DNA from 3 places in the Arthrobacter sp. NPDC056691 genome. Region 3 is predicted to be linked to each of the others. Evidence: riboswitches for the same ligand, from Rfam matches in the RefSeq annotation. Region 3 holds a riboswitch; each other region holds the start of a gene.
What was found. Region 3 has a riboswitch for cyclic di-AMP ahead of ACFRAU_RS13700 (M23 family metallopeptidase). Riboswitches for the same ligand answer to the same signal wherever they lie in the genome.

Region 1 (9,904 bases), on a different contig from region 3:
GGCCCGGGCCGGCAGGTTACGCCCCGTTTCCCCTCGTGACCGTGCCCTTCAGGCGGTGGTCCATCTCTGCTCTCATGGTGGACACCAAACGCCTTGAACGACCTGCTGAAGGGAAGCACCCCATGACCTCCGGAACCGGGCCGATACCGAAAATCAGCCTTCAAAACATCACCAAGAAGTTCACGGTGCGGCCCAGCAAGGACAACCCGGAAGGGGCGGTCCTGACCGCCCTGGACGGCATCTCCCTTGACGTCTCCGCAGGCGAGTTCATCACCCTGGTGGGTCCCAGCGGCTCCGGCAAGACCACGCTGCTGGACCTCCTGGCCGGCCTCACCAGGCCGGACACCGGCCAGGTGCTGGTGGACGGCCGGGAAGTGGCGGGACCGGGCCGGGACCGCGCCGTCGTTTTCCAGCAGTATGCGCTGTTCCCCTGGCGCACGGCCGCCGCCAACGTGTCCTTCGGACTGGAAGGCGTGGGCAGCGACGGGAAGCGCTACACCCGCAAGGAACGCGCCGGGAAGGCACGCGAATACCTCGAGCTTGTGGGCCTTGGCGGATTTGAAGACCGGTACCCCCACGAACTGTCCGGCGGCATGAAGCAGCGCGTGGCCATCGCCCGCAGCCTGGCCTACGAGCCGGACATCCTGCTGATGGACGAACCCTTCGCCGCACTGGACGCCCAGACGCGAGAGCAGCTCCAGACCGAGCTGCTGCGGATCTGGGCCACCACTGGCAAGACCATCATCTTCATCACCCACGGCATCGACGAGGCCGTCTACCTCGGCCAGCGCGTGGCCGTGCTCAGCTCCCGGCCGGGACGGCTGAAGGAAATCGTGGACATCGACCTCGGGGACCGCTCCGGTGACGAGGACGTCCGCTCCAACCCGGCCTTCGTCGAACACCGGCACAAGGTCTGGTCACTGCTGCACGACGAGGTACGCCGTGCCCAGGAAGCCGGGCACGCAAAGATCCAGCCCGACGGAACGGCGCCGGATGAAACCAGGACCATCACCACCGGAAAGGCAGCCTGATGAGCACGCCAACACTGACCAAGGAAGCCGAAACGGAAACGCAGACCGGTCCCGCGGCGGCCGCCGGGGAGGCAACGGCGGAGCGCAATCCGGCGCTACGTCCGGGACCCGGCAGGACACCGGCGGCCAGGCTGCGCCTGTATGCCCTGCAGGGCGGCAAGGCTGTGTGGGGTGCCGGGGCCATCATCCTGTTCCTCCTGCTCTGGGAACTGGGTCCCACCTACCTCGCGCCGGCATCGACCAGGGTGTTCCTTCCACCCCTGCACGTGGTGCTCGAGGCACTGGGCACACTCATCGCAAACGGCCAGCTGCAGAACCACCTTGCCGCCAGCCTGAGCCGGTCCGCCAGCGGCTTCGGCATCGCCGTCGTCACGGCCGTGGCCCTCGGACTGCTCGTGGCCTGGTACGGCGCCCTTGACCGTTTCCTCAACCCGCTGCTGGAGGTCTTCCGGAACACGGCCGCCCTGGCGCTGCTCCCGGTGTTCACGCTGCTGCTGGGCATCGGGGAGACCTCCAAGATCAGCATCGTGGCCTACGCGGCGTTCTTCCCGGTGCTGCTGAACACCATCGCCGGCGTCCGGACCGTTGACCCGCTGCTGATCCGTGCCGCCCGCTCACTGGGGCTGTCCAACTTCCAGCTGTTCCAGAAGGTGATCCTTCCGTCCGCCGTGCCCACCATCTTCACCGGCATCCGGATGGCCGGCACATCCTCCATCCTCGTCCTGATCGCCGCCGAAATGGTCGGTGCCAAGGCCGGGCTGGGCTACCTGATCGTCAATTCCCAGATGAGCTTCCTCATCCCGGACATGTACGCGGGCATCCTGACCGTGTCCCTGCTGGGCCTGCTGGTCAACTACCTGCTGGTCGCCGTCGAACGCCATTTCTCCCGCTGGCGGACCGCTGTCGGGTCCCGGACCGCCTGACCCGCCCCCAGATCACAACGAACCAGACCCACAAGGAACCAGACGATGCCTCAACGCACCCCAGCCAAGACCAACGACGGCGGCGCCCGCCAACTTCACCTGAACGCCTTCCTGATGAGCACCGGACACCATGAGGCGTCCTGGCGGCTTCCCGAAACCGACAGTTTCGCCGGAACGCAGGTGGCACACTTCCAGCAGCTCGCCCGCACCGCGGAACGCGGCACATTTGACTCGATCTTCTTCGCCGACTCGCCCGTCCTGTTCGGCGACGTGCGCCAGCGTCCCCAAGGAACGCTCGAACCAACGGTCCTGCTTAGCGCCATCGCCGCCGTGACCAAGCGGATCGGGCTGATCGGCACCGCCTCCACCACCTACAACGACCCCTACAACCTGGCCCGCCGGTTCGCCTCGCTGGACCACATCAGCGGCGGCCGGGCCGGCTGGAACGTGGTGACGACAGCCGGCGAGGCTGCCGCGCGGAACTTCTCCCTGGAGGACCAGCCCGCGCACTGGCGCCGCTATGAACGCGCCGCCGAGTTCCTCGACGCCGCCAGGAAGCTCTGGGACAGCTGGGAAGACGATGCGGCGGTGGGGGACAAGGCCGGCGGGGTCTGGGCGGACAGCTCCCGGGTCCATGCCATCGACCACACCGGCCGCTACTTCCGGATCCAGGGTCCCCTGGATGTGCCGCGTTCGCCCCAGGGCCACCCCGTCATAGTGCAGGCAGGCTCCTCCGAAGACGGCAAGGACTTCGCCGCCCGCTACGCCGAGGCGGTGTTCACCGCGCAGCAGACCCTCGCCGAGGCCCAGCGCTTCTACGCCGACCTGAAACGGAAGACGGCCGCCGTGGGCCGCAACCCGGAACACATCAAGATCCTCCCCGGCATCGTCCCGGTGATCGGCTCCACCGAGCACGAGGCGCGGCGGCTGGAGAAGCAGCTCGATGAGCTCATTCACCCCGAGCACGCGCGGAAGCAGTTGGCCGGCGTCCTTCGCGTCTCACCGGAATCCCTGCCGCTGGACGCGCAGCTTCCCGAGGACCTTCCTTCGGAGGACGCGATCGAGGGCGCCAAGAGCCGGTACACGCTGATTGTGGAACTGGCCCGGCGCGAACGGCTCACGGTCCGCCAGCTCATCGGCAGGCTGGGCGGCGGCCGCGGGCACCGCACCTTCTCCGGAACGCCCGAACAGGTGGCAGACGCCATCCAGGAATGGTTTGAGAAGGGCGCGGCAGACGGCTTCAACATCATGCCGCCCGTGTTGCCGTCCGGCCTGGACACCTTCGTGGACCACGTCATTCCGATCCTGCGGTCCCGCGGGCTGTTCCGCCAGCAGTACACGGGGCACACCCTGCGTGAACACTACGGACTGCCGCGGCCCGCGAACGTCTTTGCCCCGGCAGGCTCCGAGGAAGCCGTACCCGCTTAGGCCTCCCGCTGCTCCGGCAGGGGCTTCCGGGCAAGCCAGGCAGCGACGATGGCACCGGAGATGTTGTGCCAGAGTGAGAACACCGCGGACGGCAGGGCCGCCAGCGGGGTGAAATGGGCGGTGGCCAGCGTTGCCGCCAGGCCGGAGTTCTGCATGCCGACCTCGAACGCGAGTGCCCGGCGCGCCTTGGCGTCCAGGCGGCCAAGCTTGCCGGCCAGGTAGCCGAGCCCCAGACCGAAGCCGTTGTGCAGCACCACGGCCAGGAACACGATGCCGCCGGCAGCCAGGATCTTGCTGGCGCTTCCCGCCACCACCACCGCCACGATGAGGGAAATAACGACGGCGGAGGCCCAGGGGAGTGCCGGCAGGGCCTTGGCGACGAGGTTCTTGAGGAACAGCCGGGCCAGCAGGCCGGCGATCACCGGCAGCAGCACGGTCTTGACGATGTCCAGCACCATGCCGCCGGCGTCGATGGTCAGGAAGGAACCAGCCAGGAACAGCACCAGGACGGGGGTGACCACCGGGGCGATCAGGGTGGACACGCTGGCGACCGCCACGGAGAGGGCCACATCGCCCTTGGCCAGGAACGCCATCACGTTGGAGGCGGTGCCGGACGGCGCGCAGCCCACGAGGATCAGTCCCACGGCGAGGGCGGGTTCCAGGTGGAGAAGGGTGGCGATCGCCCAGCCTGCGCCGGGCATGATCACGTAGTGGGCCACGATGCCCAGCACCACGGCCCAGGGCCTGCGGGCAACGGCAGTGAAGTCCGGCGGCGTCAGCGTCAGGCCCATGCAGAACATGATGATTCCCAGCAGGTACGGGACCCCCGGGCCGAGCGGTTTGAAGGCGCCGGGAAGCAGGAACCCGGCAACGCCGGCCGCGAGCACCAGGAGGGGGAAGACGGTCACCGCGACGCGCGCAATCCTGGCTTCCGCGGCGAGGGCCGGATTCAGTGGTGCGGCGCCGGCCTCCGTGGCCGAGGGAGCGGATACGGGGTCTTTTGTTGCCTCAAGCATTCAATAATGCTGGCACCGGAGCGCCGCAGCGGCCAATTCATGACTGATGTCAGACAAATGTGTCGTGCCCAGGAAATTTTCCCTGCGGGACAGCGGGACCTTGATCGTTCCCGGTGCGATACTGGATTGCACTGGATCGGCATTCAAGGGGACGGAATGATCCTAGACACGGCAACACTGCGGGTTGCCTTCGCCGCGATGGCCCTGGTTCTGGCACTGCTGTTCTACTTTTCGACGTTCCGCAGCACCCGCTCGCCCTACAGCGCCTGGTGGTGCGCCGCGCTGCTCCTGTTCCTCTCCGGCTCGGCCTCGTTCCTGCTCAACGGCACGCCGCAACAGGTCTGGGCCAACCCGCTGGGCAACTTCCTGCTGGTGTCCGGCGCGGCAAGTGTCTGGGCCGGGGCGCGCTCCCTCCGGAACCTGAAGTACAACCTGTGGCTGTCCGTGGCGCTGCCCGTCATTGCCGGCGCCGCCGCCGGCGTCGACAGCCCGGGATCCAATACGTGGGCCGGCGGTGCCGTTTTCCTGGCCTCCATGGCCGTCCTTGTCGGACTGGCTTCGCACGAACTGTGGCGGCTTGAACCCGGGTACTCCCGGGTGAGAATCCCCATGGCTATCGCGGCCGGAGGGGTGGCCTTCTTCTACTCCTGCCGCCTGGTGGTGTTCCTCATCCAGGGGCCAAACGGTCCCGTTTTCACTACCTACTTCGGGTCGGCGGTGACCACCATGGTCACCATGGTGCTGCTGGTGGTGGTTTCCTTCAGCATGGCGGGCCTGAGCACCGAGCAGCAGACGCGGGCGCTGCGGACGGTCGCCACCCAGGACGGGCTCACGGGCCTCCTTAACCGGGGAGCTTTCCTGGAGGCGGCGGCCGAAGAGCTGGAACGCAGCAAGGCCGCCAACAGCGGCGGCTCGCTGATCCTCGCCGACCTGGATCACTTCAAGTCGGTCAATGACACCTTCGGCCACGCGGCGGGCGACCTTGCACTGCAGGCATTCGCCGAGGCGTGCGGCGCATCGGTCCGGTCCACGGACGTCGCCGGGCGCTACGGCGGCGAGGAGTTCATCCTCCTGCTTCCCGGCGCGGGCCCCAAGAGCGCGGAAATCATTGCGAGTGAAATCAGCAGGAGGCTGGCAGGGCTGCACATCCCGGAGCTGCTGCGGATGCCGACCGTCAGCTACGGCATTTCCACCTACAACGCGAAAACGGCCGATCTCGACGAGGTGATCGCGGCCGCGGACGTTGCCCTCTACGAAGCCAAATCGCAGGGGCGGAACCGCACGGTCAGGGGCTAAGAGCTCATCCGGTTCCCCAGGCACCGGATCCGGAATGCATGGGGGACAATCCGGACCCGGCGATCCTGACTCGCAGCCGGAGACTGCGGTCTTTCATCAGGCACAGCCAGTGTTTCCCACCATCCTTGTAGAAAGGTGGGAGCACCTTGGGGGATGGCCGTGTTCCGCCGCCCCCAAGGCAGCGGAACACGGCGGTTTCTTCAGTTCTGCTAGGCCGCGCGAACAAACGTGACGGGGCCCGTGGCGGTGAGCCAGGACAGCGGGTGGGCCATGGTGGCGTTGATGCCGTTCATGCCGCCGCTGATGACTTTGCCGGCGCCCGCGTAAATTGCCACGTGGCCGGACTGGACCACCATGTCGCCGGGCTGCGGGGTGGAGACCACCACGCCATGGTTCAGGAACTGCATGGGCGCGAGGTCACCCACAGGGATGCCGGCCGCGCCGAGGGCCTTCTCCACCATGGCGGTGCAGTCCTGCGTGATGCCGATCTGGGCGTAGGCCGACGCCAGCATGGTTGCGTTGACGCCCGCGGCAGCCTTGACGGGTGCCTTCGGGGCCGGAGCGGCAGCCTTGACGGTGACCTTCGGTGCGGCCGCGGCCGGCGCAGCTGCAGCCTTGGGGGCCGCGGTAGCAACGGGCGCGGCAGCGACGGTGGCGGCTGCAGGTGCCGCGGCCTTCCTTACTGCCGGCTTTTCGACGACGGGTGTTGCCGCCACGGGGGCCGGGGCCGACTTGACCGCGGGGCGTTCAAACTCGATCCTGACGCTGGAGGCAGCGTTCAGCGGAGCCTGGACCTGGCTGGCGGCCGCGGCGGTCGGTGCCTGCGCCGGCTGGGCCGGAACGTTCGCGGCGTTGGCTGCGACGCTGCCGGTGAAGGCCAGCCCGGAGGCGGCAAGGATGGCCGCAGCACGGCGGCCAGAAATAATGCGGAACGACATGAAGAAGCCTCTCCCGATGCCTGCGAGGTGAGCTGTCGGATTCGGATGGGAGGCACCCGGCCGCGGTCCTGAGCGTGGTCAGGAACTGCGCGGCTTCACCCCAAGACCCGCTATAAGCGGGCCGAAAAGTGGTTTCCCCGTCTCTGCCGGACATGGGTCTTCGGTTGGTTCCTCGGGCTGCGGCAGAGTTAGGCAATCAGCGCGGGAGTGCCCTATCGGTGAAAAAGGCACGTTTTCCACCGTACGGGAGGCATCGCTCAATGTCACATTAAGGTAACGGCGCCGTGTCGTTCACTTCCGGCTTGCCCGCGTCATGTAGAGGGGCGGGGCCTGATTGGTGTGGTGAGCCTCACTCTGCGGCGTTGAGCTTGCCGGCCAGCCGTTCCCGCATCTGAATGCTGGCCGAGTTGAGGCCGATCAGTTCCACCTCCCGGCCGTGCCTGCGGTATTTCTCCGTGACGGAGTCCAGCACGGCGATGGTGGAGGCATCCCACAGGTGCGAGGCGTGCAGGTCGATCACCACGCTGTCGATGTCCGGCTCGGCGTCGCGGGCGTAGTTGAACTGCGTGTAGAGGTCGTTGGAGGAGGCGAAGAACAGTTCGCCGTCCACAGTGTAGGTGGCCACCGTCCGGCCGTTGAGCTCCACTTCCGTACGGTCGACGGTGGCGAAATGGGCCACGCGGCGGGCGAACATCGCCATCGCCGCCAAAACCCCGACGCCGACGCCGATCGCCAGATTGTGCGTGACCACCACCGTGCCCACGGTGATCAGCATGACGGCGGTTTCCGATTTGGGCATCCGCTTCAGCGTTGCGGGTGCAACAGAGTGCCAGTCGAAAGTGATGGCCGAGACGAAGATCATCACCGCCACCAGCGCCGCCATGGGGATGAGACCCACGATGTCGCCCAGGGTGACCACCAGCACCAGCAGGAAGGCGCCCGCGAGGAACGTGGACACCCGGCTCCGGGCGCCGGAGCCCTTGACGTTGATCATGGTCTGCCCGATTACCGCGCAGCCGCCCATGCCGCCCAGGAACCCGGTGACGATGTTGGCCACGCCCTGGCCCCAGGATTCGCGGGTCTTGTTGGAGCGGGTGTCGGTGATGTCGTCCACAAGCTTGGCCGTCATCAGGGATTCCAGCAGCCCCACCAGCGCCATGGACAGCGAGAACGGTGCGATGGTCTGGAAGGTTTCCCACGTCAGCGGCACCTGAGGGATGAACAGCGTGGGCAGGCTTTCCGGCAGCTGGCCCTTGTCCTGGACGGCGGGCACGTCGATCCCGGCCACCACGGTGAGGACCGTCAGGAGGACGATGGCCACCAAAGGTGACGGCACCGCCGTCGTGATCCTGCGGAAGCCGACGACAATCAGCAGGCCCGCGGCGACCAGCGGATACACGGGCCAGGGAACCCCGATCAGTTCCGGCAGCTGGGCCATGAGCACGAGGATGGCAAGCGCGTTCACGAAGCCCACCATCACCGAGCGCGGGATGAACCGCATGAGCCGGGTGACGCCCAGGACGGCGAGCAGGATCTGAAAGACCCCGGCGAGGATCACCGCGGCAATCAGGTGGTCCAGCCCGTGGCTGCGCATCAGGGGCGCGATCACCAGGGCGACAGCGCCTGTTGCGGCCGAGATCATGGCAGGCCGGCCGCCAACGAAGGAGATGGTGACCGCCATGGTGAAGGAGGCGAACAGCCCGATCCGGGGATCCACGCCGGCGATCAAGGAGAACGCGATGGCTTCCGGAATGAGGGCGAGGGCCACCACCAGTCCGGCGAGGGCCTCGGTCTTGAGGCGCCGCGGGGAACGGAGAGTGGCCCGGACGGACTGGAGCTGTTCGGGCTTCATGGAACTCTATTTCTTGGTCTGGCGGTAGCGCTCGATCTGCTTCAGCCGCCGCAGGAGGCTGTCGCGCCGCGGGTGGGGAACGGCGTCGGGCGCCTCGGCGGTGAGGTCGATATGTTTGGTGCCGTACTGCCACAGCAGGAGGTCATCCAGGAGGCGGTCGGGACCGGGGGAGTAGCGGTGGTCCAGGGCCCTGCGGACCTCGGTGATCCGGTTGGCGCTGAGCAGTCCGGCGAGCTGCACGGTCTGCTTGAGTCCGTGGGCCGCCAGGAGTTCGGCCGCCCATCCCCAGTCATCATCCACTTTACGGTCTACGTGGGGAAGCAGGGTGCGCCAGACATCGCGGATGCGGTTGGGGGTGAGCTGTGCCGCGCCCTCGCCGTCCACGTCCCAGTAGCTGCGGACCTCCTCATAGCGTTCATGCAGGTCGGCGAAGGCGCTCTCCACGGTTTCCAGCATGGCGGCGGTGGCGGTGAACTGGCGGTCGAAGTGCGGCGTCCAGGCGCGCGGGTCCTCCGCCTTGAACCGGATGTCGTGCTCGATCTCGCTCCAGGCGTGCGCGAAGACGGTGCGGATCTGACATTCGAAGAAGTAGCTGCCGTTGGGCGGGACCTCGGGGTTGAACACCTGCTGGTAGTTCTTCACGACGTCGTTCTGGATGGTGCGCAGGATCAGGTGCCGGCTGGAGTAGCCGTACGTTCCGGACTCGATGGAGCCGATGTCCTTTTCGCGGTCCCCGCGGCAGTCGAAGAGGTGCCGCTGGCGCTTGATCAGGTTGGCCACCAGTGCGTTCTCCGCCGGCAGCTTGGTGATGACGCGCACGCCCACCATGTCGTTGAGGGTCCGGAACGGGTCCGGGAACTTAAGGAGCCGTGGGCCGCCCTCTTCCAGTGGTTCCTCGGTCCGGGAGATCTTCTCCCGGAAGGAATCCGCCGACTTGGTCCGGCCGGTGACGAACAGCGGGGTGACCTCGGTGTCCTTGAGCATGGTCCGCAGTATCTGCAGGACTTCCCGGGTGACAAGCTTCAGGGCAGGCCGGACACGCTCATAGAGTTCCACGCTTTCCTGCACGGAGTCGCGCTGAGTGACGTCCAGGCGATCCCAGTTGCTTGCCATGGTTCCAAACTATCAAGGCGGCGCCACAGCGCGCCGGTGACACCCCTGCCACTGCAGCCCCTTCTGCCCCGCGGAAGCGGCGTCCATGTAGGCTCGGCACATGGCTGTTGTGCGCCGTCGTGCCTGCAAGCCCGGACCCCGGGCGCGCGGGCGGCGGCAAGGGGGGCCAGGCGCCCCGTTCGAAGGATCCTAGGAGGATGCAGTGAAGCGGCAGAAGTACCACTACGGTGACCACCCCAGCCAGTGGGGCGAGCTCTTCCTGCCGGAGACACCTGCCGCACGCAACGGCAAGCCGCCCTCCGCCCGC
Region 2 (9,904 bases), on a different contig from region 3:
GTCAGGGTAGTGACGCTGGCAAGCTACTTCGCAGAACGGGCACCGGAAAATGGCCTGGTCATCGGGTACGGCGCGCCGACTGATCTGGAGCTTGCCCGCGCGCTGGACATCATCGCCGGCATCCTCGACCGGACGGCCGGTGGCCCGGCGTAGCACCGCGGCCTCGAACTGGCAGCGACACCGCCGTCAGTGTGCCGCGTCAGTGTCCGGTCGCGAGGACGGCGGCCAGCGTGAGCATGAGCAGGGCCACACCGCCGTCGAGGATGCGCCATGACGCCGGCCGCGCAAAGAAGCCGCTGAGCCCGCGCGCACCGTAGCCGATAAGGGGGAACCAGAGGGCGCTGCCGGCGGCGGCCCCCGCTCCGAACAGCCACTTGCCTGAATCACCGTGAGAGTTGGCCAGCGAGCCCAGCAGCACCAGCGTGTCGAGGTACACGTGGGGGTTGAGCCACGTGATGGCTGCGGCGGTGAGCACGGCCGACCAGGCGGTTCCCCTGACCGGGGAATCCGCTGCCTTGAGCGCCCCGGGCCGCAAGGCCCGCCGCGCGGCGAAAACCCCGTACGCGAGAAGGAACGCGACACCGAACCAGCGCACCACGGCGAGGAGCACCGGCGCACCCTGGATGAGTGCGCCGATCCCCGCGACGCCGGCCAGAATCAGCAGCGCGTCACTGGCGAGGCAGACCAGGACCACCGGAAGGACAGCCTCACGTTTGAGTCCCTGCCGCAGGACAAACGCGTTCTGGGCTCCAATGGCGACGATGAGGCTGAGGCCGGCTCCGAGCCCGGTCAGAAAGGGAAGCATTCTTCGAAGGTACGACCGTCAAATCTGAAATGCAATTCACTTTTTTTACAGTTTCATTAGAATATCTTCATGGAACTCGATCAGCTCAGGGCGCTTGCCGCCGTCGTCGACCACGAGACCTTCGACGCCGCGGCCAGCGAACTCCGCCTCACCCCCTCGGCCGTAAGCCAGCGCATCAAGGCGCTCGAACGCTCCGTGGGGAGCGTGCTGGTGCGGCGCCTCAAGCCGGTCCGGCCAACGCCGGCTGGCGAGCAGCTCCTCCGTTCGGCACGCCAGCTCCTGCTCCTCGCCGACGAGGCGGTCCTTGCCCTGCGCAGGCCGGAGACCACCGGGGAGGACGACGGCGGACGGCCCGGCGCCGGGCGGCTGCGGGTTCCCATTGTGGCCAATGCGGACTCGATCGCGACGTGGCTGCCGCCGGCCTACCGGGAGATTGCGCTCGGCGGCCGCGTGGCCCTTGAGCTGTTGCGCGACGATGAGCACGCCACGGCCGACCTGCTGCGGTCCGGCGATGCCGTCGGTGCGGTCACCGCGGATCCCCGGCCGGTACAGGGATGCACCATCCGGCCGCTCGGCACGATGGTGTACCGGGCCAAGGCGTCGCACAAGTTCGTGGCCAGATGGTTCCCTGGCGGGCCCACTCCGGAGGCCCTCGCCGCGGCCCCCGTCATGCAGTACGACCGGAAGGACACCCACCAGCTCGCTGTCCTCGCACGGGTCGCACCGGACGCCACTCCCCCGCAGCACTTCATCCCCGACTCAGTCCAGTACGTCGAATCGATCCACGCCGGCCTTGGCTGGGGCATGGTGCCGGACCAGCAGGACCCGGCGAACTTTCTCGTGGAGCTCGACCCGGCATGGAGCGAGGACCTGCGGCTCTACTGGCAGGTTTGGACGCTGGACTCGCCGGGCCTCACGGAGGTGACAGACGCCGTCGTCCGCGCCGCCCGGATCCTGCCGCCGCACCGGAAGTAGGTGGAGCGAAATTATGCGGCACGCTGCTCCCGGCCCACCCGTATTCCAGTTGGGGCATCAAGCGCAGCAGCGGCGGGTGCCGATGCACCCGCCGCTGCTGTGTCCGGTTGCCGCCGGTCAGGCGGGCATCCGCTGTTAGGCGTTCACCCGCACGTAAGTGGAGCCGGTGAGCCAGGAGGCCGGGTGCACGATGGTTTCGTTGACGCCGTTCATGCCGCTGCTGATGGCCTGGCCGCCGCCGATGTAGACGCCGACGTGTCCGCCGCTGATCATCAGGTCACCGGGCTGCGGGGAGGAGACCGGAGTTCCGTACTGGTAGAACTGCGCGGGCGCGAGGTCACCGACGGACTTGCCGACGGAGCGCAGGGCCTGCTCCACCAGGACGGTGCAGTCCTGGGTGGCACCAAGCTGCGCCCTGGCGGAGGCCACAATGGCTGCGCCCGCGCCGCTGGCTGCCGGAGCGGTTGCTGTTGCCGGGGTTATCGACGCGGAGGCGTTGTAGATTCCCATGCCGGCGGGCTCCGGGACGGCCGGGGCTGCAGGAACGGCCGGAACTGCAGGGGCCGCGGGAACAGCAGGGACCGCGGGGACCTCAGGCACTGCGGGAGTTACCGGCCCTGCGGGAGCCGCGGCCGCGCCGGGCCCCGGGATGAGGATCTGGTCACCGGGGTAAATGACGGAGGCCAGGGACAGGCCGTTCTCCGCGAGCAGTGCATCGAGGCTGACGCCGTGGCGTGCCGCGATGGCGCCGAGGGTGTCGCCGGGCGCAACGGTGTGCGACGCGCCTGCAACAGCCGATCCTCCGTCTGCCGGAGCCGGGACTGCCGGCGCAGGGGCCGGGACTGCCGGAGCCTGCGCCTGGGTGGGTGCGGCGAGCGCCTGGCCCGCGACGGACTTCACAGCAGCAGCGGCCGGGGCCGGGGCGGACTGTGCAGCGCCGCTGGCCGGAATCTCGGGCGCGTAGGCACCTGCGTGGGCAGGTGCCCCCGCGCCGAAGAGGAGTCCGGAAGCGACGGCGGCGGCGGCCGCCGGCTTGGCAACCGAGGCGGCATTGGACTTGAAGGAATACGACAGGCCCTGCAGGGCGATGGACGTCGTCGGGGTGGCGCGATGGCGCGCGGGCGTGAACTTACGTGACATGGTTGATGTGCCTCTCCCATGCCTGCGGGGTTAGCTGTCGGGTTCGGGTGGGAGTCACCCGGTCCTGCCCGCTGCTGGGCGCAGCGCCTGGACTTAACCCCTAGGCCTTGGCGCGCAAGGCCGGTACTAAGGTGGTTCCCCCGTCCCTGCCTGTTGGTGATAGCGAACGGATCCCGGTCAGCGGCAGGGCTCGGCATTCTGCCCGGGATGCCCTGAGCGGAACCAGGGCACCGGCCGAGGCTACCGCACCCCCGCACCAAAAGTCACATTTCGGTAACGGCGGCGGTTGAATAAGCAGTTGAGGAACCAGTGCAGGAGGGTGCAGACCCCAACACCCTACAGGGCCTTCACCGCGCCCAGCACCTTCGTCAGGGACTCCTTCGCGTCGCCGAACAGCAGCGTGGTCTGCGGCTCGAACATGAGGTCGTTCTCGATCCCGGCGAACCCCGGCCGCATGGAGCGCTTGAGGAACACCACCTGACGCGCGTCCGCCACCTCGAGGATTGGCATCCCGTAGATCGGCGAGCCGGCCGTGGTCTTCGCGGCGGGGTTCACGACGTCGTTCGCGCCGACCACCAGCGCGACGTCGGCGGTGCGGAACTCGGAGTTGATCTCGCCCATTTCCTTGAGCGATTCGTAGGGCACGTTGGCCTCGGCGAGCAGCACGTTCATGTGCCCCGGCATGCGCCCGGCCACCGGATGAATGGCGAAGTCCACGCGGGTGCCCCGGGATTCCAGGGCCTGCGCCAGCTCTGCCGCGGTGTGCTGCCCCTGCGCCACGGCGAGCCCGTAGCCGGGAACGATGATCACGCGCTGCGCGTAGCCTAGCAGCACCGCCACGTCCTCCGGGCTGGACGAGCGGACCGGACGGTCGCTCACGGCCGTGGATCCCGCCGTCGAACCTCCCCGGAACGCGCCGAACAGGATGCCGGCCACGCTGCGGCCCATGGCCGCGGCCATCGCGCGGGTGAGGATGGTGCCTGAGGCGCCCACGAGCGTGCCGGCCACCACCAGCAGCACGTTCCCCAGCACCAGGCCGGACGCCGCAACCGCCAGGCCGGTGAACGCGTTGAGCAGGGAGATGACGATCGGCACATCCGCGCCGCCCACCGGCAGCACCAGCAGCACGCCCGCCGCCAGGCCCAGCAACAGGAGCAGCAGCGCCAGGACCAGCGAACCGCCCGTCACGACGGCGGACGCGGCCCCGACCGCGGCAAGCAGGACCGCCCCCATGAGCACCGGCAGGCCGGGGAACACCACGGGACGGGTGGTCATGAGCTCCTGCAGCTTCGCGAACGTCACGGCCGAGCCGGCGAAGGACACCGCCCCCACCAGCAGGGTGAAGGCGACGGCGACACGCACCCAGGCGTCCTCCGCATGCGGCAGTTCCAGCAGCGCCACGAGCGCGGCGGCGCCGCCGCCCACGCCGTTGAACAGCGCAACGAGCTGCGGCATCTGGGTCATCTTGACGCGCCTGGCCACGGGGGCGGCCACACCGGAGCCGACAACAATGGCGCCGAGGATCAGGGGGACATTGTCCAGCCGGGTCGAAAAAAAGACCGTGACGACGGCGATCAGCGCACCAAAGGCGCCGATGAGGTTGCCCCGGCGGGCGGTGCGCGGGGAGTTCAGGCCCTTCAGCGCCAGGATGAAGAAGACGGCGGCCGCGAGGTACAGCAGGGCGGTGACATTGGGGTCCAGGAGGATCACCGCGTGGCCTCCGTGTTTTCCCTGGCGTCACCCTGAGGTTCACCCTGGGTGGGTTTGGCCGGTTTGTCGGGTTTGCGGCCGCGGAACATCTCGAGCATGCGGTCGGTCACCACAAAGCCGCCCACCAGGTTCGCCGTGGCAAGAACCACGGCCAGCAGCGCCACCGCGAGGACCCAGGGGTGCGTGGCCTGGCCGGCAACGATGATGGCGCCCACCAGGATGATCCCGTGGATCGCGTTCGCGCCGGACATCAGGGGCGTATGCAGCGTGCTGGAAACCTTCGACACCACTTCGAAGCCGACAAACACCGCAAGCACGGTGATGGTCAGCAGGCTGATGCCGTCCATCAGGCCACCCCTTCGTTTTCCGACGCAGTCACCGGGTCATTCGCCAACTCGTCGGCGAGTTCGAGCGCCGCGAGAGCCTCGGCCGTCGGCGGGTGCCGCACCACGCCGTCGTGCGTCAGGCAGGCACCTGCGATCACGTCGTCGTCGAAATCCGGGACTACCGCCCCGTCCTTGGTCATCAGGGCCAGCAGGTTGGCCACGTTCTTCGCGTAAAGCCGGGAGGCGTCCGTGGGCATGGCGGACGGCGCGTCCTTCAGGCCGACGACGGCGACAGTTCCCCTTCCGTCGGCGGTGGGGACGTGGATGTCCCGGCCGGGAACAGACCCCTCGACGTTGCCGCCTGACTCGGCGGCGAGGTCGACGACGACCGACCCGGGACGCATCCCCTGCACCATCTCGCGGGTCACCAGGAGCGGGGCGTGCCTGCCGGGGACGGCCGCCGTCGTGATCAGCACGTCGGCATCGGCGACGTGCGGTGCCAGCAGCTGCCGCTGCAGGGCGCCGCGGTCGGCGCTGAGCTCGCGGGCGTACCCGCCGGCTGCCTCCGCCGTCTCCAGGTCCAGCCTGATGAACGTGCCGCCCATGGACGTGACCTCTTCCGCAGAGGAGGGCCGGATGTCGTTGGCGGAGACGCGGGCGCCGAGACGCTTCGCCGTTCCGATTGCCTGCAGCCCGGCCACGCCGACGCCGAGTACCAGCACCCGCGCGGGCGGGACGGTTCCGGCGGCGGTCATGTAGAGCGGAAAGAACCGCGGCAGGCGGATGGCGGCTTCGAGGACGCAGCGGTAGCCGGCCACGAGGGCCTGCGAGGAGAGTGCGTCCATGGACTGCGCACGGGAGATGCGGGGCACGAGTTCCAGCGCGAAGGAGGTGACCCCGCGTTCGGCGAGCGTCCTCACGGTGGCGAGTTCGGACGACGGCGACGCCAGACCGACCGTGACGGCCCCGCGCTTCAGGGCCCCCGCCGTCGGAAGTTCCAGCGGACGGACGTGGGCGAGGATATCCAGCCCGGCGGGATCGAGGTCGGCGACGATGTGGGCTCCGGCTTGGCGGTATTCGTCGTCGGCATGCCCGGCGGAGACACCCGCCCGGGATTCGACCAGCACCTCCAGGCCCAGTCCTGCCAGCTGCTTCACGGTTTCCGGCGTCGCAGCGACCCGCCGTTCGCCTTCCCTGCGCTCCCGCGCTATGCCCAGCTTCACCCGCCACTTCCTTCCAACGGGTGCAGCGGCGCCTCTGCTCCTCCTGGAGGGTCCGGACCTTCGCGGTCGGGTGGACGGAGCGGCGCTGCTGCACGTAGTTGGCTAGAGTCTATGGCCCAAGTCCGTGTGGCGGGAGGGTGACCCGTCGACAGGGCCTAGCGTCCGCTGGAGAAGTCCGCCGAAATTCGCTCAGCCGTGGTCACGATTTCCTTGCGCACGGATTCCAGATAGGCATCGCGATCCGGCTTGGCGGCCACAGACTGTGCCTGCAGAGACACGTTAACGGCCGCCACGACCTTCGGGCCGTGATAAACAGGTGCGGCCACGGACATCAGCCCCAGCTCCAGCTCCTGGTCCAGCAGGCACCAGCCCTGGGCCCGGACCTTGTCGAGGACGGCCAAGAGGTCCTTCACGGTGCCGACCGCGCGCGGGGTGAGCGGTTTGATCTCCGCCGCGGCCAGGTATTCCTTCAGCTGCTCCGGGGGGAGCCCGGCGAGCAGCACCCTGCCCATCGATGTCGCATAGGCGGGGAACCTGGTGCCTACGGTGATGCCGATGGTCATGATCCGGCGCGTGGTGACCCTGGCGATGTAGGCAATGTCTGTCCCGTCCAGCACCGCGGCGGAGGTGGACTCACCGAGCTTCAGCGACAGCTCCTCCAGGTGCGGCTGGGCCAGTTGCGGCAGGGAGAGCCCGGAAAGGTAGGCATAGCCGAGCTGAAGCACCTGGGCCGTGAGCGCGAAGGTCTTGCCGTCGGTCCGGACGTAGCCGAGTTCCACCAGCGTGTGCAGGAAACGCCGGGCCGTGGCGCGGGTGAGATCGGTGCGGGCAGCAACCTCGGTGAGCGTCATGTCGGCGTGTTCGGTGTCGAACGCGCGGATGACCGCCAGCCCGCGCGCGAGCGACTGCACGTACTGGTCGCTGGCCGCCGGCGCCCCATCCTTGGGCGGGCGGCCGGCCCGGGGCGTGGTCCCTGCTGCTGCGTCGGTCATGGTTACCAATCCTATTAGCGCGAACGAACACTTAAGCCCCGCCCCGAAGCGCGAACTGGCAGCTAATGCCCTCAGATCGGGGATTTGAGGGCATCTGCTGCCAGTTCGCGCGGTGATGGAGGCTAATGCTCGACGGCGGGGGCTGCAGTGAGGGGGACGGGCACCAGGGCCTGGAGTTCCTCGAGGGTGCAGCCGAAGGTTTCGCGGACGCGGACGCCGTCGGGGCCGGTGAGGAACACGGCTTTGTCGGTGTAGACGCGGGTCACGCAGCCCACGCCGGTCAGCGGGTAGGTGCAGGATTCCACGATCTTGGAGGCGCCTTCGCGGGTCAGGAGTGTCATCATCACGAACACGTCCTTGGCGCCGGTGGCGAGGTCCATCGCGCCGCCCACGGCGGGGATCGCGTCGGGGGCGCCGGTGTGCCAGTTGGCGAGGTCACCGGTGGCGGAGACCTGGAACGCCCCGAGCACGCAGATGTCCAGGTGTCCGCCGCGCATGATCGCGAACGAGTCGGCGTGGTGGAAGTAGGACGCGCCCGGGAGTTCGGTGACGGGGATCTTGCCGGCGTTGATGAGGTCCTCATCAATCTGGTCCCCGGTGGCCACCGGTCCCATGCCCAACATGCCGTTCTCGGTGTGCAGGGTGATGTTCTGCTCCGGCTGGAGGTAGTTCGAGACCAGCGTGGGCTGGCCGATCCCCAGGTTCACGAACGAACCCGGTGCGATGTCGCGGGCCACCAGCCGGGCGAGGTCGTCCCGGCCCAGCGGGATTTCGGACGTCTGGATGGACATTTCTACAAGGCTCATCTCAGGCCACCTGTCCTTTCAGGTCAGTGCCGGCGGCTGCGGCACCGCTGGAATCAATACGGACGATGCTGTTGACGTAAATGCCGGGCGTCACGACGTTCTCCGGGTCCAGCGAACCGGTCGGCACGATCTCGGAAACCTGCACGATGGTGTGCTTCGCGGCGGCGGCCATGATCGGGCCGAAGTTCCGGGCCGTCTTTCGGTAGACCAGGTTCCCCACGCCGTCGGCCTTCAAAGCCTTGATCAGGGCGACGTCGGCGTGGATGGGTGTCTCGAACACCTGGCCGCGGCCGTCGATGATGCGGGTTTCCTTGCCCTCGGCCAGCATGGTGCCGTACCCGGTGGGGGTGAAGAACCCGCCGATCCCGGCCCCGGCGGCGCGGATCCGTTCGGCCAGATTGCCCTGCGGGACAAGTTCGAGTTCGATCTGCCCGGCCTTGTACTTGGCGTCGAAGTGCCAGGAGTCGGACTGCCTTGGGAAGGAGCAGATCATCTTCCGGACCCGGCCTTCCTTGATCAGCAAAGCGAGGCCCTGGTCGCCCTGGCCGGCGTTGTTGTTCACCACGGTCAGGTCCGTGGCGCCGGACTCCAGCAGCGCGTCAATCAGTTCGAACGGCTGCCCGGCGTTGCCGAACCCGCCGATCATCACGGTGGAGCCGTCCTTGACGGCCGCGACGGCCTCCCCGACCGTGTCAACGAAATTCAGCATCTCTTAGCCCTTCACTCCAGCGGTCACGTTTTCGAGGACGACGGCGAGGCCCTGGCCGACGCCGATGCAGATCGCCGCGACACCCCACCGCTCGCCGGAAGCCTGCAGGGAGCGGGCGAGGGTGCCCAGGATCCGGGTGCCGGAGGCACCCAGCGGGTGGCCCATCGCGATCGCCCCGCCGTGCCGGTTCACGATTGACGGGTCGATGCCCCAGGCGTTGATGCACGCCAGAGACTGCGCGGCGAACGCTTCGTTAAGTTCGACGGCGCCCACCTGGTCCCAGCCGATGCCCGCCTTCGCGAGGGCCTTGTTCGCCGCCTCCACCGGGGCGAACCCGAAGAACTGGGGGTCGTTGCCGTGCGCGCCGCGCCCGGCGATCCTCGCCAGCGGTTCCAGTCCCAGGATCGAGGCGGCGTTCTCGGACCCGATCCAGGCCGCGGACGCGCCGTCGGACAGCGGCGACGCGTTCCCGGCGGTGACCGTGCCGCCCTCAACACCGGCAGCCTCTGCACGGAACACCGTCTTCAGCCCGGCCAGCTTCTCGGCCGACGAACCCGGGCGGATGCTTTCGTCCCGGACCAGGTCCGTGCCCGGGACCGGGGCCACGAGGTTGTCGTAGAACCCCTCGTCCCAGGCCGCGGCGGACAGGTTGTGCGAGTTGGCGGCGAACTCGTCCTGCTGGGCCCGGGTCACCCCGTACTTCTCCCGCAGCCGTTCGGTGGCCTCGCCTAGGGAGATGGTCCATTCCTTGGGCATGGCCTTGTTCACCAGGCGCCAGCCCAGCGTGGTCGAGGCCAGGGTCATGTCCCCGGCCGGGTACGGCTTCTCCGTCTTCGGCAGCACCCACGGCGCCCGGCTCATCGACTCGGCGCCGCCCACCAGCACCAGGTTCGCGTCGCCGGCGTTGATCTGACGGGACGCGATGATCGCCGCGTCCAGCGACGAACCACACAAACGGTTCACCGTGGTGCCCGGGATCGAGACCGGCAGCCCGGCCAGCAGGGTGCCCATCCGGGCGATGTTGCGGTTCTCCTCGCCGGCGCCGTTCGCGTTGCCGAACACCACCTCGTCGATCCGCTCGACATCCAGCTGCGGCGCCCGGCGAACGGACTCGCCGATCACGTGCGCGGCAAGATCATCCGGCCGTACAGCGGCGAGGCCGGAGCCGAACTTCCCGAACGGCGTGCGTACGGCGTCGTAAACAAATGCCTGGTTCAT
Region 3 (9,904 bases):
CTTCTTCAGCGCCGCGGCCGATGCGCTGTGCCCGGTGTCAGTGTTGGTGCACAGGTGCAGGGTCTCAAGGACCTGCATCTGGGGACGGTTCAGGCGTTCGAGGGCCCGCTGAACGCTGACCCGTGCGCTGGCGCGGGCGGCTAAGGCGGGGAAGTCGGGAACGCCGGGGGAGATCAGGTCCGGCCGCGCAGCGAACAGTGCACGCAGTGACTCGTCGCTGCGTGCCTCCAGTTCCTTGCTGAGCGCGCGAATGAGGGACATCAGTCCAACGTTACCGCCCGCCCGAGGTTCCTGCCCGGCGGCGGGCTGCAACGCCGTCGGCCACCAGCACGAGCATCAGCAGGAACGCCGCCGGAAGGCCGTACAACGCCGTCGAGGTGATCCACTGCGGCGCGGCCTGGCCCGCACTGGCCAGTGCCATGACCGCCCCGACGGCGGCGAGGGACAAAACTGCAAGGAGCACTGCCGCGGCCATCAGTGGCCGCCGGATACGCGCGGATGTCATGGAAGTAACCTAACAGCAGCGCCGCGGCCGCGCCTCAAAGCGGGATTAGCCTGCCAGTCAGGATAACCTTGAAGGAACAGACCAACATGGACCAGGCAGTCATACCCTGAACCCGCACATCGGTGCGGATGCGGTGACGGCCGGCCGTGTCCCAAAACGTCAGAACGAAGAAGGTTGATTAGGTGCCTACCGGCAAGGTCAAGTGGTACGACAAGGACAAAGGTTTCGGATTCCTCGCGGGCGAGGACGGGCAGGAAGTGTTCCTGCCCAAGTCAGCGCTGCCCTCCGGAGTGTCCGAGCTTAAGGCCGGCACCCGGGTTGAGTTCGGCGTCGCGGATGGACGCAAGGGCGCCCAGGCCCTGGGCCTGCGCGTCCTCGACAAGACACCCTCCATCGCAAAGGCCAAGCGCCCCAGCGCCAAGGATCTTGCCCCGCTGGTGCAGGACCTGGTGACGGTTCTGGACAACCTGTCCGGCACTCTGTCGTCCGGAAAGTACCCGGACGGCAACAAGGGCAAGGCCATTGCCGCTGCCCTGCGTAAGGTTGCCGACGAGCTGGACGCCTAGGCCGCCCGATGAACCCGGAACCTGAACAGGCCGCATCCAAGGTGGAACCCAAGGCTGAACCCAAGACCGCCAAGAGGCGCGCCGGGGTCCCGGTGTGGCGGACGGGGAAGCCGGACGCTGTGCTGGCCGCTGCCGTGGACACCGCCCGGACCGCCATTGAGGGCATTGCGAAGGCATCCGAAATCGGGGACCACCTGGCTGCCCGCACCGAGGGCGACCGTGTGGTGACGCACCTTTTCGAATCGCGGCTGCCCGGGTACCTCGGCTGGCAGTGGTACGCCGTCCTGACCCGCAATTCGCGCTCCAAGGTGATCACGGTCAACGAGCTCGGCCTGCTTCCGTCCGAGGACTCGGTCCTCGCTCCGGAGTGGGTGCCGTGGGCGGAGCGGGTACGCCCAGAGGACGCCCAGGACCAGGACGCGGACGAAGCGCAGGAGGAAGCTCCCGGGGAGGGCGCACCCAGCGAGGCTGCGGACGGAGCCCCGGGCGGGACTGCCGCGGACGCCGGGTCAGAGCCCGGCGCCGAAATACAGTCCGACGCCGGTACAGAGCCCGGTGCCAAAACTGAACCGGGTGCCGGGACAGATCACGACAGCCCCGAGCAGGGCTGACCACAACGCCAAACGGCGCCGTCCGGACGCAAGCCCGGACGGCGCCGTCGTACTTTAAGGGGTGGAGTTTTTGTCCAGATAATGGGGCTAAACGGCCTTCGAACCCCGATTATCTGGACAAAAACTCCACCATAGCGGCTTACTTTTTGAGCTCGCCCACGACGTAGTCGATGCACTCCAGCAGGGCGGTGACATCGGACGGCTCGATGGCCACGAACGTGGCGATGCGCAGCTGGTTGCGTCCCAGCTTCCGGTAGGGCTCGGTGTCCACGATGCCGTTGGCGCGGAGCACCTTGGCGATGGCGGCGGCATCGATCGAGTCATCGAAGTCGATGGTGGCGATGACGTTGGAGCGCTCGGCGGCATTGGCTACGAAGGGCGTCGCGAATTCCGAGGCTTCCGCCCACTTGTAAATACGGCCGGCCGAATCGGCCGTGCGTCCGGCCGCGAAGTCCAGGCCGCCGTTGGCGTTAAGCCACTGCACCTGGGCGTCCAGCGTGACGAGCGTTGACAGCGAAGGCGTGTTGTACGTCTGGTTCAGCTTGGAGTTGTCGATGGCGGTCTTCAGGTCCAGGAAGTCCGGGATCCAGCGCCCGCTGGCCTTGACGCGCTCGGCCCGCTCCAGTGCGGCCGGGGAGAAGAGGCCCAGCCACAGCCCGCCGTCGGAGGCGAAGTTCTTCTGCGGCGCGAAGTAGTAGACGTCGGTCTGGGCCACGTCGACGTCAAGGCCGCCGGCAGCCGATGTGGCGTCCACCAGCACCAGCGCGCCCTCGTCGGCGCCGTTCACCCGCTGGACGGGTGCGGCAACGCCGGTCGAGGTCTCGTTCTGCGGCCAGGCGTACACGTCAACGCCGGCCTCGGCCCTGGGGGCGGGGCAGGTGCCGGGCTCGGACTTGATGATGGAGGACTCCGCAAGGAACGGTGCCTTGTTCGTGGCCGCTGCAAACTTGGACCCGAATTCGCCGAAGGACAGGTGCTGTGCCTTCTCTTCCACCAGTCCGAAGCTGGCAACGTCCCAGAACGCGGTGGAGCCGCCGACGCCGAGGACCACCTCGTAGCCTTCGGGGGCGCGGAAGAAGGTGCTCAGGCCTTCGCGGACGGAGCCCACGAGGTTCTTCACCGGGGCCTGGCGGTGGGACGTGCCCAGGAGCGTCGTCGCGGCTGCGGAGAGAGCCTCGATCTGCTCCGGCCTGACCTTGGAGGGACCGGCGCCGAACCGTCCGTCCTTGGGCAGGAGGTTTGCGGGAATAGTGATGCTGGTGTCGCTCACAATGGCTCCAATTTTCGGCATGGAAAGTGCGGTTCGGCTGGGTCGGGGCGATGGCCGGCAGGCAACCATGACCGCCACGAAGCCCTCCTTATTCTGCCCGAACCGCGGATACCGCGGGAACACGCCCCCGTCATAGTCCAGTCATTGAGACAGCGCCGTCGTCCGCCGTGCGGATTATCCGGAGTAATTCAAAATAGGCTAAGCTGGCACTGAACGTACGGGCAGAGCGCCGGTGCTGCGCCGCCGTCATATACGACCGCCGCTGCAGCTTGCCGGATCCCGGTGCGGCGGGCCCGCGGTACGGTGGGACGGACACAATACTGTGCTCGAGGAGCTGAGCTGAATGACGGATCTGATCGACACCACGGAGATGTACCTTCGCACCATTCTGGAGCTGGAGGAAGAGAACATCGTGGCGCTTCGGGCACGCATCGCCGAACGGCTCCGCCACTCGGGCCCAACCGTCTCGCAGACAATTGGCAGGATGGAGCGCGACGGCCTCGTCGTCGTCTCCGGTGACCGCCACCTTGAACTGACCGAAGTGGGCCGGAAGCGCGCCACCGAAGTGATGCGCAAGCACCGGCTCGCCGAACGCCTCCTCGCCGACGTCATCGGCCTTGATTGGGCCTACGTCCATGACGAGGCCTGCCGGTGGGAGCACGTCATGAGTGAGCGCGTGGAGCGCAGGATCTACGAAATGCTCGACCACCCCACCGAGTCGCCGTACGGCAACCCGATTCCCGGCCTGGCTGCGCTCGGCGGGCCGCCCGCCCGCCCGTTCTCGGACGGCGTGGTGAACCTGCTGGATGCCATGACTGGCTACGGCCCGGAATCCAAGGTCACCGTCAGCCGCCTGGCGGAACCCATCCAGGTGGAGCCGGAGCTGCTGCTCCAGCTGGATGAAGGGGGGATCCGGCCTGGCGCCGTCGTCTCGCTCGAACGCGTGGGGGAGTACATCTCGGTCCGCGTGCCCGGGTTTGAGGGTGCCCTTGAGCTCCCGCCGGAAGTTGCCGCGCACGTGTTCGTGCGCCTGGACTAGCTCCCAACGGGCCCGTGGGCCGGGTGCGGCTTCCTGTCTGACATCTGCAGGCAGGATGACCTACCACTTTTGCACAGGGAATATAACGGAATTATTACTGCGCTTCTTTAATCGCCTATAGTTAAACGGCAACGCCGATACTAAAGCGTTACCTGATCTGGAGCCGAACCTTGCCAGCAGATCAGTAGTACGAGTCACCCACTGGCAGGGGCGGGGGAACCACAACCGGCTGTTTCAACAGCCTTGGGGTGAAGTCCGCAGCAGCAAGTCTTTTCCGCAGAAGGAATCCTCTCGGGATACCCCTGTGCCGGAACGGCTTGTTACGGCGGACCGGGTCCGAACTCTCTGACCCGAATCCGACAGCTAACTTCGCAGGCTATCCAGAGAGGAAACAGTACTTGTCCATGCAGAATGCCCGGGGCCGCCGCCGCGCGACCGGTCCCGCTCCGGAGCCGCGCCTCGCGGAGGCCATTGCCGCGGACCGTCCCCGGGACGCCCAGCGTGAAGCGCGCCGCCGCCGGGGTCCCTTCCGGCAGGTTACGGATTTTGCCTCGGCCAGTGGCGTGGGGCAGAAAGCCGGCGTAGTCCTCGCTGCCACCGGCCTGCTGCTGACTGTTACTGTCCCCGCCACCAGCCCTGTCCTGGCCGCCGGAGAGCCGGGAGGGGCGTCTGCGTCCGCTGCCTCGGCCCAGCCGAAGGTCTCGGCTGAAGCGGCAGCAAAGATCGACTTCAGCCGCACGTCCGTCTCCACCACCGGCGACCCGGACGGAAAGCTGAAGCAGCTCCTCAGCGCCCAGTCAGCCGGCAGCATCAGCCGTTCGGCCTCGGTGGGTACCCTGGGCGGCCCGCTGACCACGCTGGTCAGGTCCTCGCCGTTCGGTTACCGGGTCAGTCCGATCACCGGCGGCGCCGGCGAGTTCCACCGCGGCCAGGATTTCGCTGCCCAGTGCGGCACCCAGGTGCTTGCCGCGGCCAGCGGTAAGGTCACCTTTTCGGGATGGCACCCCTATGGGGGAGGCAACCGCGTGGTGATCGATCACGGCAACGGCCTGGAGACCACGTACAACCACCTGTCGTCCTCCAGCGTCCAGGTTGGCCAGAAGGTCACCCGGGGCGAAGTTATCGCCCTCAGCGGGACCACGGGCGCCTCCACGGGCTGCCACCTCCACTTCGAGGTGATGGTCAACGGGGACGTCGTTGATCCCCTCGGCTGGCTCTGAGCCACGTCGAGCGAGCACTCTCATTCCTGTGACACGCCGTGACCTGAATGTGACATTGGCTCCGAACTGCTGTACCGTCTAAACCGCGTCAACTTTTCCGAAGTTGACGCTCTTGAGTGGATTGCCTAACTCTGCCACCGCTCAAGGTCCGTTCGCATTACATCGTCTGGCAGGGGCGGGGGAACCAATTTTGGTCTTCGCAAGAAGGCCTTGGGGTTAAGTCGCAAAGCTTCCCAGGAAGCGGAGCGGCCGGGTGACTCCCATCCGAATCCGACAGCTCACCTCGCAGGCATTGGGAGAGGCTACCTTCGTGTCTTCACGCCACAATGCCGCGCGCCACCGCGCGCAAACGGTTCGTATGAACCCGTTGGACTCCGTGTCCAAGGCGGTTAGCGCCAATGCCGGCACAGTAGGTCGCCAGGCAGCTGTTATCGCAGCTGCTTCAGGACTCATCCTGAGTGTTGGCATGCCTGCCAACGCAGCCGACGCCAACATTGGTGTTTCCGCCTCCTCGGAGACCGGATCCCAGGCCGCACAGCTTGCTGTGACCGCCGCGCCCACCGCCACTGTCTCTTTCGAGCGTCCTGCTGTCACCACCGTGGCAGCCCCGGTCGCCGAAGCCATCGCTCCGCAGTCGAACGATGAGAGCCAGACGGCCGATGCAGGCCAGGCCGGCGACGAGAGCGCCGGTGCGGCCAAGGCCGTCACCGCAAAGTCCACTGATGGTGCGGCCTCCGCAGCAGCTTCCGGACTGGCAGCAATCGCGTACACCGGCATCGGCAGCCCCTACGTCTGGGGCGGCACCACGCCCAGCGGCTGGGACTGCTCCGGCTTCACTCAGTGGGTTTACGCACAGGCAGGCATCAGCATTCCCCGCGTCAACGCGTGGAACGCCATGAAGCCCACCTCCACGCCTGCTCCCGGCGACCTGGTCATGCAGAACGGCGGCGCCCACGTGGGCATCTACGTCGGCAACGGCATGATGATCAGCGCGCTGAACCCCTCGCAGGGCACTCTCCTGCACGCGGTGTCCGCAACGGGCACGTCCGCTTTTTACACCCTTCGCTAAAAATCCGATTCGAGGCGGGCCGGCTTACCCCCAAGATGCCGGCGCGTCGATAACCCACGGCCTGCTACCGCGGTCTGTGGAACACGAAAGAGAGAAACTTTAATGACTACACGTGCGACCATTGCACGGCACCGCGCCGAGGTCACCAAGACCAACTCGCTGGCTGTCATTGCCAAGGCCGTCGGCGACAACGCCGGTGGCATGGGCCGCCAGGCCGCAGTTATCGCTGCTGCTTCGGGTCTTGTCCTGACCAGCGGCATCGCCGCCAACGCTGCTGAGGCCAACGTTCAGCGCGAATCCGTTCCGGCTTCCACGCTGGAGGTCCAGTCCGCTGCGCCGGCCACCATCTCCGCTGCTTCCAGCATCGCCATCTCCTACGAGAAGCCTGCTGTTTCCACCGCGCCGGCTCCCGTTGTCGAGGCTCCCAAGCCTGTAGTCAAGGTCCAGGAAGCCACCCCCGCGGTTGACGCCGCTCCGGCTGCTGACGCAGCACCGGCAGTCCAGGCCACCGCCGCCGTCGAGACCGCTGCCCCGGCAGCGCCGAAGACCACGGCTGCCAGCGGCCAGGGTGCTGCGATTGCTGCGGCTGCCTACGCACAGCTGGGCGTCTCCCAGGACTGCACCGCGCTGGCCACCAACGCACTCGCCGCCGTGGGCATCCACTACCACGGCTGGCCGGCAGGCTACCTGTCCCTCGGCCGCACCGTCAGTGCTGCTGAAGCCCAGCCGGGCGACCTCGCCTACTACCAGAACGGCGGCATGGGCCTGGCCCACATCGCTGTGTACGTCGGCAACGGGCAGGCCGTCCACGGCGGTTGGAACGGCGGAACCACCGCACTGTTCAGCGTGAACGTCGGCTCCGGCCCCGTCTTCATCCGCGTCGGCGGCTAAGACACCCCAAAGCATTACGGAAGGACCCCCGCCAACTGACGGGGGTCCTTTTTTGCCTTGCGTCCGCATGAATTTTTGGTGACACGCCATGACGATGCTTGTGTTCGATTCGCTCATCTGCCTACTGAGTGTTTACTCTTATGGTGTCGATCCATAGCCCGGACATGCAGAGGGCAGCCGGCCCTCGCGCCTCTGCCGGGTGCGGCCGTGAAGAGGTATGTGCATGCGCACACTCGTTCTGAATGCTGGATATGAACCGCTGGCGGTAGTGACCTTCCGCCGGGCGCTGGTCCTTGTGCTCACCGGAAAGGCAAGCGTGGTGGCCGAAGGCGACGATCCTGTCGTCGGGCCGCAGGACATCATGGGCCGTCCGTCCGTGATTCTCCTTAACCGCTACATCCGCCCCCGGTACAACATGATCACCGCGGTGAGCAGGCGCGGTGTGCTTCGCCGTGACGGACACCGGTGCGCCTACTGCGGCAAGGCAGCTCACACCATAGACCATGTCCAGCCCAAATCCCGGGGCGGTGCCGACTCCTGGGAGAACCTCGTTGCGGCCTGCCTCCGCTGCAACAACGTCAAGGGTGACCACACGCCCGGTGAAATGGGCTGGAAGCTCCGGTTCGATCCGGCTCCACCGGTGGGCACCATGTGGCAAATCAAGGAGCTGGAGAAGCCCACACCGGCGTGGGATCCGTTCCTGCTTCCGGAAAGGGCAGCCTGACGCTCGCCTGATCATCACGGCATTACGCTGGGTGTGTGGACTTTGACGCAATAATCCTGGCCGGCGGCCGCTCCTCGCGACTGGGCGGCTCAGCCAAGTCTGCCCTGATGCTCGACGGCGCCACCCTCCTTGAGCGCTCCGTCGCGGCAGCCGCGGGCGCGCGGCAGGCTGTTGTGGTGGGACCCGAGGCGGCGGGTCTTCCAGGTGGTGTCCTCAGCACGCGTGAGGATCCGCCCTTTGCGGGTCCCGCGGCGGCAATCGCCGCCGGCCTTTCCGCGCTTCGGGGGGCAGGCCGCGCTGACATGGTCCTGGTCCTCGCGTGCGATATGCCGCGCGTTGCCGATGCTGTCCACGCCCTGCTGAACGCCCTGCCCGGCGAGGGTGGTGACGGCGTCATCGCGGCGTCCGCCGACGGGCGGCAGCAGCCGCTGGCGGGTTTTTATAGCACAGCTGCGCTGGAACGCGCCGTGCAGGACGCCGCCGCACGCAACGCCTTGGTGAACGGGTCAGTCTTCGCCCTCCTTGCTAGTCTTGACGTGCAGGCTGTGGTTGTCCCTGCCGGCTCCACGGATGACGTGGACACCTGGGACGATGCGGCCGCGTTGGGAGTAGCTGTCCGGGAGCAATGACCCGCATTCCGGACCGCCGTGAATTTGGAGGCAGGCATGAAAAGCCAGGACGAGACGCTTGAGGAATGGTGCCGTCTGCTGCTGCGGGCCTTTGAGCTCGAGGACGTCGACGTGGACATCAACGAGGTGTTGTCCGTCGCGGGAGTGGCTGCACACTCCGTGGTGCGTCCCGCTGCACCCCTCACCACGTTCATAGCCGGGCTCGCCACCGGCCTTCAGTGCGCTGCGGGCCAGGCGCCGGACGTCCTGGCGATGCACAGCGCCATGGACGTGGCCCGTACCGCCGCCAAGGCCTACGCTGCCGAAGAGGCGCGGGCGGCGACAGGTTCCCCGGCCGCGGGTTCCGCCGGAACTTCGGCGCCCAGCGGGACTCCGGGGGAATGACAGCCGCGCCCGAGCACCGCTCCGACGACCCGCACACTTCAGCTCAGCCAACCCCTGCAGGGGACGGAGCTGCTGCAGGGGATGGAACTGCCTCCGGCACCGAACCGGCGCCTGACACAGACGCTGCGCCTGACACCGACCCCGCGGACGACGCCGCACCCGCCGCGGCGGGGGAACAGGAAGCACCAGGGGCGCCGGACGCGCATGCCAAGCACCTGGCTCACACCTGGGAGGAGGCCCGGCAGGCCGCCTTCGACTGTGCCGCCCCGATTCCGGCGGCACCCGTTCCCCTGCGCCTCGCCGTGGGCCGGACACTGGCCGCGGACATCACCGCCCACCAGGACATGCCGCACTATGCGTCGTCCGCCATGGACGGCTGGGCCGTTAACGGAAGCGGCCCCTGGATCCTGGCCGAGCCGGGGCAGCGGCTGGCACCGCACCAGGCGAGCGTGATCGTGACGGGCGGACTGATTCCCGCCGGCGCCAAGGCGGTGCTGCGCACCGAGAGCGGTGTGATCTCCGCGGACGACGACGGACTGCCTGTCCTGACGCTGGGCGGCGCCGCCCGCCCCGGCGAACCCAGGAACGGCCAGCACATAAGGAAAGCCGCAGAGGAGGCGGCTGCCGGGGACGTGCTGGTCAGGGCCGGCGTCGTGCTTAACCCCGCCCATGTGGCCCTCGCCGCCCTGGCCGGGTACGACGAGGTGAAGGTCCTCGGCAAGCCCGTGGTCAAGCTGCTGCTGACAGGTTCCGAAGTGGTGGAGCAGGGGCTGCCCGAGCCCGGGCGCGTGCGTGACACGTTCGGGCCACAGCTGGCCACGGTGGTGGAAATGCTGGGTGGACTGTGCCGTGAACAGGTCCGCATCGGGGACGGTTACACGGAATGGCTCGAGGGCCTCGAAGACTCAGGCATCCCCGAGGCACTGAACTTGCCGGCCGACGTCGTCATCACCACCGGTGGAACCGGCCGTTCCGGTACGGATCATTTTCGGCGTG

Region 1: it holds a riboswitch for cyclic di-AMP, as region 3 does, so the genes downstream of both, ACFRAU_RS11940 (hypothetical protein) here and ACFRAU_RS13700 (M23 family metallopeptidase) in region 3, are expected to answer to the same signal.
Region 2: it holds a riboswitch for cyclic di-AMP, as region 3 does, so the genes downstream of both, ACFRAU_RS20295 (LysM peptidoglycan-binding domain-containing protein) here and ACFRAU_RS13700 (M23 family metallopeptidase) in region 3, are expected to answer to the same signal.

What each region holds. Positions count from the first base shown of each region.
Region 1 is NZ_JBHTXX010000012.1:62,412-72,315, reverse strand. It holds gene ACFRAU_RS11965 (ABC transporter ATP-binding protein) at 123-1,031, shown strand; gene ACFRAU_RS11960 (ABC transporter permease) at 1,031-1,954, shown strand; gene ACFRAU_RS11955 (LLM class flavin-dependent oxidoreductase) at 2,000-3,382, shown strand; gene ACFRAU_RS11950 (bile acid:sodium symporter family protein) at 3,379-4,398, opposite strand; gene ACFRAU_RS11945 (GGDEF domain-containing protein) at 4,555-5,694, shown strand; gene ACFRAU_RS11940 (hypothetical protein) at 5,904-6,632, opposite strand; cyclic di-AMP (ydaO/yuaA leader) riboswitch at 6,636-6,837, opposite strand; gene ACFRAU_RS11935 (SulP family inorganic anion transporter) at 6,982-8,484, opposite strand; gene ACFRAU_RS11930 (GTP pyrophosphokinase family protein) at 8,491-9,597, opposite strand; gene ACFRAU_RS11925 (alpha/beta hydrolase) at 9,800-9,904, shown strand, end outside.
Region 2 is NZ_JBHTXX010000031.1:9,878-19,781, reverse strand. It holds gene ACFRAU_RS20310 (PLP-dependent aminotransferase family protein) at 1-153, shown strand, start outside; gene ACFRAU_RS20305 (LysE/ArgO family amino acid transporter) at 200-805, opposite strand; gene ACFRAU_RS20300 (ArgP/LysG family DNA-binding transcriptional regulator) at 875-1,780, shown strand; gene ACFRAU_RS20295 (LysM peptidoglycan-binding domain-containing protein) at 1,916-2,920, opposite strand; cyclic di-AMP (ydaO/yuaA leader) riboswitch at 2,927-3,095, opposite strand; gene ACFRAU_RS20290 (NAD(P)(+) transhydrogenase (Re/Si-specific) subunit beta) at 3,257-4,630, opposite strand; gene ACFRAU_RS20285 (NAD(P) transhydrogenase subunit alpha) at 4,627-4,977, opposite strand; gene ACFRAU_RS20280 (Re/Si-specific NAD(P)(+) transhydrogenase subunit alpha) at 4,977-6,179, opposite strand; gene ACFRAU_RS20275 (IclR family transcriptional regulator C-terminal domain-containing protein) at 6,335-7,171, opposite strand; gene ACFRAU_RS20270 (3-oxoacid CoA-transferase subunit B) at 7,294-7,977, opposite strand; gene ACFRAU_RS20265 (3-oxoacid CoA-transferase subunit A) at 7,979-8,686, opposite strand; gene ACFRAU_RS20260 (thiolase family protein) at 8,690-9,904, opposite strand.
Region 3 is NZ_JBHTXX010000015.1:77,078-86,981, forward strand. It holds gene ACFRAU_RS13670 (helicase-associated domain-containing protein) at 1-261, opposite strand, end outside; gene ACFRAU_RS13675 (hypothetical protein) at 272-505, opposite strand; gene ACFRAU_RS13680 (cold-shock protein) at 688-1,071, shown strand; gene ACFRAU_RS13685 (DUF3027 domain-containing protein) at 1,080-1,682, shown strand; gene serC (phosphoserine transaminase) at 1,822-2,952, opposite strand; gene ACFRAU_RS13695 (metal-dependent transcriptional regulator) at 3,296-3,991, shown strand; cyclic di-AMP (ydaO/yuaA leader) riboswitch at 4,143-4,384, shown strand; gene ACFRAU_RS13700 (M23 family metallopeptidase) at 4,396-5,211, shown strand; cyclic di-AMP (ydaO/yuaA leader) riboswitch at 5,324-5,517, shown strand; gene ACFRAU_RS13705 (C40 family peptidase) at 5,588-6,280, shown strand; gene ACFRAU_RS13710 (NlpC/P60 family protein) at 6,383-7,171, shown strand; gene ACFRAU_RS13715 (HNH endonuclease) at 7,395-7,895, shown strand; gene ACFRAU_RS13720 (molybdenum cofactor guanylyltransferase) at 7,931-8,524, shown strand; gene ACFRAU_RS13725 (DUF6457 domain-containing protein) at 8,561-8,908, shown strand; gene ACFRAU_RS13730 (molybdopterin molybdotransferase MoeA) at 8,905-9,904, shown strand, end outside.